DNA from 2 places in the Streptomyces sp. NBC_00286 genome. Region 1 is predicted to be linked to the other one. Evidence: predicted binding sites of a transcription regulator. Region 1 holds the regulator's gene; the other holds the start of a gene.
What was found. Region 1 encodes HspR, which represses chaperone genes until heat shock. Its sites were predicted from a motif close to TTGAGNNNNNNNNNCTCAA; they were not measured.

Region 1 (3,402 bases):
TGTCTCCCCGATCTTCGCGGGCACACGACGCCTGGCACGGCACCTCGCCGCACGGCCGCCTCACCCAAGTACGTCCAGTACGAGGGCGATGCGGCCGCACACCGATGCACCGCACCAGACGCCGCGCGCTGATCCGCGAAGATCGGAGAGACAGGACCTAGTAGATTGTCGCGGCTTAATTTCGCTGTGTGGTTGGGTAGAGGTGGCGTAGTTTCACGCGTGCGTCGTCGGTGGTGAACTGCCAGTCGACTTGGCGCTGGTTGCTGTTGGTCTGTTGCTGCCAGGCAGCAAGTTCGGCGTTGAGTACGGCGAGGTCGTCGAGGCGGCGGTCCAGGCACTGGCGGGTGAGCGCGGAGAGCTCGATCTCGGCGATGTTGAGCCAGGACCCGTGTTTGGGGGTGTGGTGGATCTCCAGGCGCTGGGTCAGCGCGAAGGCCTTTGCCGGGTCGAACGCCTCGTAGAGCGAGGCGGTGGTGTGGGTGTTGAGGTTGTCCATCACCAGCACGACCGTGGCGGCGTCGGGGTAGTCCACGGTCAGCAGGTGCTCGACCTGGTGCGCCCAGTCGACCCTGGTCCGGCGGGGCTGCGCGTCCACGCGTCGCCATCCGCGCAGCGGCTCGACCCAGCAGAAGATCGAGCAGGTCCCCGAGCGGACGTACTCGTTGTCCTCGCGGCGGTCACGGCCCGGCCGCGCGGGAAGCGGATCACGGACGTGGCCGAGCAACTGGTACGGTTTCTCGTCCATGCACACCACCGGGCGCGTCGGGTCGAAGGGCCGGTGGTAGACCGCCAGGACATCCTCCATCGCCGCGGCGAAGGCCGCATTCGCAGCGGGCGGGATGGTCCAGCACTTCTTCACGTGAGGGCGCAGTTCCGTTTTTTTAAGACCCGCCCGATCGTGGAGTGGTCCAGATCCGGGATGTCCTCGGCCAGCGCGACGTGCTTCTCCAGCAGGCGCAGCGACCAGCGGGCGTGTCCTTTGGGCGGCTTCGAGCAGGCCAGCGCAATCAGCCTTGCCTCGACCTCGCCGGTCACCGGGGAGGGCACCGGCGGCAGTGCGCGTTCCTTCCGGCCGACCGTGGCCCACACATCGCCGCCGGTCTCCGCGTACCGCTTCGAGATCAGGCGGACCGAATCGCACGAGACCCCGACCCGCTCCGCGATCACCGCCCGCGGAGCGACCTCGCCGGCCGAGGTGTCCAACGCGAGCAGCACCCGCGCCCGCCTGATCATCGACGCGCTGCGGACCCCCGTCGTCGTCACACGCTCCAACGCCCGACGGTCTTCGGCACTCAAGACAACCGGATACTTCTTCTGCGAGGACACGGCACCCCTGCCCGGCCGAACGGAAGCATCAAGCGAAGCCTGCCCGACCCCAACTCCACCAACCAGAACGACACTTAGTCGCGACAGTCTACTAGTCCGACTGCTGGCGCTTCGGGCGCCAGACCACCAGCGCGCTCGTCTGCTGGACGTCCTGGTACGGGACCAGGTCGCGGCGGTACGAGGCGTGGACCGCGGCCTCTCGCTGCTGCATCGCCGCGGCGGCGCCGTCCAGGGCCGCCTGCATTTCCGCTACGCGGGCCTGCAGCGCGGCGACCTGGTTCTCCAGTTCGATGATGCGCTTGATGCCGGCCAGGTTGATGCCCTCGTCCTGCGACAACTGCTGGACCGTGCGCAGCAGTTCGATGTCGCGGGCCGAGTAGCGCCGGCCCCGCCCGGCCGTGCGGTCGGGGGAGACCAGGCCGAGGCGGTCGTACTGGCGCAGGGTCTGGGGGTGCAGACCGGAGAGCTGGGCCGCCACCGAGATGACGTACACCGGGGTTTCCTCGGTCAGCTCGTACGGGTTGCGTCGACGGCCATCCATGGTCTCCTCATGCTCCCTTCGCCGCCTGGAACAGCTCGGCCCGCGGATCCTCGCCCGCGGTCGCCTCGCGGTACGCCTCGAGCGCGTCACGCGCCTTGCCCGACACATCCTTGGGGACCACGACCTCGACGGTGACCAGCAGGTCCCCGCGGGTGCCGTCCTTACGGACCGCGCCCTTGCCGCGGGCGCGCATCGTCCGCCCGTTGGGCGTGCCCGGCGGCAGTTTCAGGGTGACCGGCGGCCCGCCCAGGGTGGGCACCCGGACCTCCCCGCCCAGCGCCGCCTCGGCGAACGTCACCGGCACCGTCACCGTGAGGTTGTCGCCCCTGCGGCCGAAGACCGGGTGGGCTCCCACATGCACGATGACGTACAAGTCGCCCGCAGGACCGCCCCGTTCGCCCGGAGCGCCCTTGCCGCGCAGCCGGATCCGCTGGCCGTCGCTGACGCCCGCGGGGATCCGTACCTGCATCGTGCGCGAGGACTTGGCGCGGCCGCTGCCCTTGCAGATCTCGCAGGGGGTCTCCGCGAGCAGACCGCGGCCCTTGCAGTCGGGGCACGGGTCGGTGAGCGAGAAACCGCCGCCCGAACCGCGCGCCACCTGACCCGTGCCGACGCACGTCGAGCACACGCGCGGTGTGCCGTTCGCGTCGCCGGTGCCGGAACAGGCCTTGCAGGGTGACTGGGAGGACATCCGCAGCGGAACGGTCGCGCCGTCCACCGCCTCCGTGAAACTCAGCGTGACCTCGGACTCGATGTCCTGGCCGCGCCTGGGCTGCGTACGCGTGCCGGTGCCCGTGGCGCCGCCCCGGTTGAACAGGCCCCCGAAGACGTCACCGAGGCCGCCGCCGAATCCGCCGCCGGCGCCGCCCGCCCCGCCCTGGCCGGGTGCGCCTCCGAAGAGGTCGCCCAGGTCGAAGTTGAACGTGCCGCCGGCGCCCGCGCCGGGGCCCGGCCTGAAGCCGCCGTTGCCGAAGAGGGTGCGCGCCTCGTCGTACTCCTTGCGCTTCTTGGGGTCCCCGAGGATGTCGTTCGCCTCGGAGATCTCCTTGAAGCGCTCCTCGGCCTTGTCGTTCCCCTTGTTGGCGTCCGGGTGGTACTCGCGAGCGAGCTTCCGGTACGCCTTCTTGATCTCGGCCTCGGTGGCGTCTTTGGGGACGCCGAGGACCTTGTAGTAGTCCTTCTCGATGAAGTCCTTGGTGCTCATCCTCGACGTCCCTCCTTCCATCTCACGCGCCGTACGGTCCGTACGTTCATTCGTACGCCCCGTACGGCGCCGACGTCAGCCCTCGTCCGGGCCACCGTTCTCCTTGTCCTCGGCCGGCGACTGCGAGGATTCCGCCTCGTCGGCCTTGACGGTCTGCGCGCCCGGCTGCGGCTCGGCGACCGCCACCCGCGCGGGGCGGATGGTGCGCTCGCCGAAGCGATACCCCGGCTGCAGAATCGCCACGCACGTCGTCTCCGTGACGTCCGGGGCGTAACTGTGCATCAGGGCCTCGTGGATCGTCGGGTCGAAGGGCTCGCCCTCCTTGCCGAAC
Region 2 (3,402 bases), 1.5 Mb from region 1:
CTATGGGGGAGCGCGGCTTCCCGCAGCCCTCGAGGACTGGGGCGGCTGGCAGGACGTGTCGAATCCTCAGCTGACGAAGATCGATCTCGCGCATGGTCCGCGTTTGCTGGCGCTGTCCTGCACCTTGGTGTGGGCCACGGCCTGGATGGACGATGCCAACGAGGTGATAGCGCCGCTGCTCGGGCTGCCTGAGCTTCCCGTGGCGGACCTGCCGGACGCGCCGGAGGAGGACGAGGCAGGCGGGCTGCACTGGAAGACCCGAGCCCTCGTCGAGACCGCGGCGGGACGCCCGTTCATCTGGGTCGACGACGAGTTGACCGATCTCGATCGCGCCTGGGTGTCAACGCACCATCCAGGGCAGGCACTTCTCCACCGCGTCGATTCCACGATCGGCCTCATCGATACGGACTTCGCCGTGCTCGAGGAGTGGCTGCGCGCAGCGTGAGGGACGGTCCCGGGCGCCTCAGGCAAGCTCCCGTGGCCCGTAGACGGCGTGCTCGGCGCCCGTGGCAAGTGCCCAGTAGCGGTCGCCGTAGGACCAATGCCACCACTCGGTCGGGTAGTTGACGAGGCCCGCCGCCGTCAGCGCATCGACGAGAAGCTGCCGGTTGGCTCGCGCTTCCGGGCCGATGTTGGGGGCGGCGGTGTAGCAGGCGCCTTCGCTCTCCTCCGGGCTGGCGTTCACTCGGGTTCCCATGTCGAGTTCCTGGCCGGCGGCCGTGACGAGGGTGAGGTCGACGGCGGCGCCGGCGCTGTGCGGGGCGATCTCCGGAGGGGACACGTAGCGGCTTGCGGCAGCGCGGAGTTGTTCCGGAGTCCAGTCGGGGTTGTTGCTCCGAAGTTCGTCGGCGTATCCCTCGAAGTACGAACGCTGCAAGGCGGGTGGCCGGTATCCCTCGACGAACAGCAGATGGATGCTGTCCGGCAGCAGCTTTTGTGCGTCGAGGAGCCGGGTCAGGACGCCTTCCCGCAGGTGAGCGAAGGCCCCTGAGGCATCATTTCTGCGAGCGTCGACGTCTATGGGGAACGGCTCGTGGAGCCGGACGTCGAGGAGCGGTTCGTCGCAGTCCACCACGGGTATGGCTGCGATCTTCGGGTCTGACATCAACACGATCTCGGGCATGGACCGATCATGGCCTAACGACTCGCGGCGTCAGCCCAATCCTTTGCCTGATCCGACGTCACGCGTCCCGTTCGGCTTCCCGAGCCGTACGCTCCAGCCGGCTTCGATAGTTCTCCCACCATGCCGCATCGCCCGGCGCCATGCCGTCGTTGCCCTTGTTCATCCCCGCGATGCCGTCTATGAGTTCCCGGACGATGTCGGCGTGACCTGCGTGCCGGTGCGTCTCGGCGATCATGCGCACGACGGCGTGATGCAGCGTCACCTCGTCCCTGTCGTCGGGCCACCACGGCACCTTGCCGATCGTGTCCAGCGCCAGCGCGTCGATCGTGGCGTCCGCGTGGGCCCATGCCCGCCGGTAGAGCCCCACGATGTACTCGCGTGACTCGTCGGCGGTTGCCCACATGTCCGCGTTGGTTTCCGCACCGTCGTCCATCCAGGGCAGCGGCTCGCCGGACGGTCGTCCGAAGGTGTCGCCGAGGTAGCCCAGCTCCATGGTTGCCACGTGTTTGACCAGGCCCAGGATGTTGGTGCCGGTCGGCGTCAGGGGGCGGCGGGCGTCGTACTCCGAGAGGCCTTCGAGCTTCCACAGCAGGGCGTCGCGGGCGGACTGCAGGTAGAAGTGCAGGTCGGCTTTGGGATCCGGGTCCGGTGCGGTCATGGGGTCAGTCTGCCGTTCGGGTGATCAATGTTCACCGGCTTTGTTGACCGCTGAGCCGTCTGTGATCGCTGACAGCGAACGGCCCTTGGTGGCGGGAACATTCCGCAACCCCTGTGCATTGAGTCTGCATAACTCAACTTGACTGCCATAGGGGAGACCATGACTTCGACGTCCACACCGCTCACCCTGCCCGTGCTGCCGCTCGACGACGAGGTCGTGCTGCCCGGGATGGTGGTGCCCCTGGACCTGAACGATGCCGATGTACGAGCCGCGGTGGAGGCCGCGCAGGCCGCCGCACGGTCCAGTGGGGGAAGCAAGCCGAAGGTGCTGCTTGTTCCACGGATCGACGGGACGTACGCGAGTACGGGTGTGCTCGGGACCGTCGAGCAGGTCGGCAGGCTGGCCGACGGCGACCCGGGCGCGCTGATCCGCGGGCGTGGGCGGGTGAAGATCGGGGCCGGGACCACCGGGCCAGGCGCCGCGCTGTGGGTCGAGGGGGCGAGGCTCGACGAGAGCGTGCCCGATCCGCTGCCCGGCCAAGTGGCCGACCTCGTCAAGGAGTACAAGGCCCTCGCCACCAGCTGGCTGCGCAAGCGCGGCGCCTGGCAGGTGGTCGACCGGGTCCAGGCGATCGACGACGTGTCCGCCCTCGCCGACAACTCCGGGTACTCGCCCTTCCTGACCACCGCGCAGAAGGTCGAGCTCCTCGAGACCGCCGACCCCGTCGCCCGGCTGAAACTCGCCACCGAGCAGCTCCGCGAGCACCTTGCCGAGCAGGACGTCGCCGAGTCCATCGCCAAGGACGTACAGGAAGGCGTCGACAAGCAGCAGCGCGAGTTCCTGCTGCGGCGGCAACTCGAGGCCGTACGCAAGGAGTTGCGCGAGCTGAACGGTGAGCAGGACGGCGAGGAGTCCGACGACTACCGGGCCCGCGTCGAGGCCGCCGATCTGCCCGAGAAGGTCCGCGAGGCGGCCCTCAAGGAGGTCGACAAGCTGGAGCGGTCGAGCGACCAGTCGCCCGAGGGCTCCTGGATCCGGACCTGGCTCGACACCGTCCTCGAACTGCCCTGGAACGAACGCACGCAGGACGAGTACGACATCCAGGGCGCCCAAGCGATCCTCGACGCCGAGCACGCCGGTCTTGAAGACGTGAAGGAGCGCATCACCGAGTACCTGGCCGTGCGCAAGCGGCGCCTGGAGCGGGGACTGGGAGTCGTCGGCGGGCGCCGCGGCGGTGCCGTGCTCGCGCTCGTCGGGCCGCCCGGTGTCGGCAAGACCAGCCTCGGCGAGTCCGTCGCGCACGCGATGGGGCGCAAGTTCGTACGGGTCGCCCTCGGCGGCGTACGCGACGAGGCCGAGATCCGCGGTCACCGGCGTACGTACGTGGGCGCGCTGCCCGGTCGTATCGTCCGCGCCATCAAGGAGGCCGGGTCCATGAACCCGGTCGTGCTCCTGGACGAGATCGACAAGGTCGGCTCCGACTTCCGGGGTGACCCGGCCGCCGCCCTGCTCGAAGTCCTCGACCCCGCCCAGAACCACACCTTCCGCGACCACTACCTGGAGGTCGAACTCGACCTGAGCGACGTGGTGTTCCTCGCCACGGCCAACGTCCTGGAAGCCA

Region 2: a site for HspR is predicted at 1,900-1,918, ahead of lon (endopeptidase La). Genes of this name have one in related genera too.

Annotation. Positions count from the first base shown of each region.
Region 1 covers NZ_CP108054.1:4,736,010-4,739,411, forward strand. Annotated here, with positions in the region: gene OHT21_RS21580 (IS630 family transposase) at 176-859, opposite strand; gene OHT21_RS21585 (helix-turn-helix domain-containing protein) at 856-1,296, opposite strand; gene OHT21_RS21590 (heat shock protein transcriptional repressor HspR) at 1,418-1,867, opposite strand; gene dnaJ (molecular chaperone DnaJ) at 1,875-3,071, opposite strand; gene grpE (nucleotide exchange factor GrpE) at 3,147-3,402, opposite strand, start outside.
Region 2 covers NZ_CP108054.1:3,216,911-3,220,312, reverse strand. Annotated here, with positions in the region: gene OHT21_RS14425 (HAD domain-containing protein) at 1-445, shown strand, start outside; gene OHT21_RS14420 (M15 family metallopeptidase) at 464-1,123, opposite strand; gene OHT21_RS14415 (DinB family protein) at 1,182-1,781, opposite strand; gene lon (endopeptidase La) at 1,941-3,402, shown strand, end outside.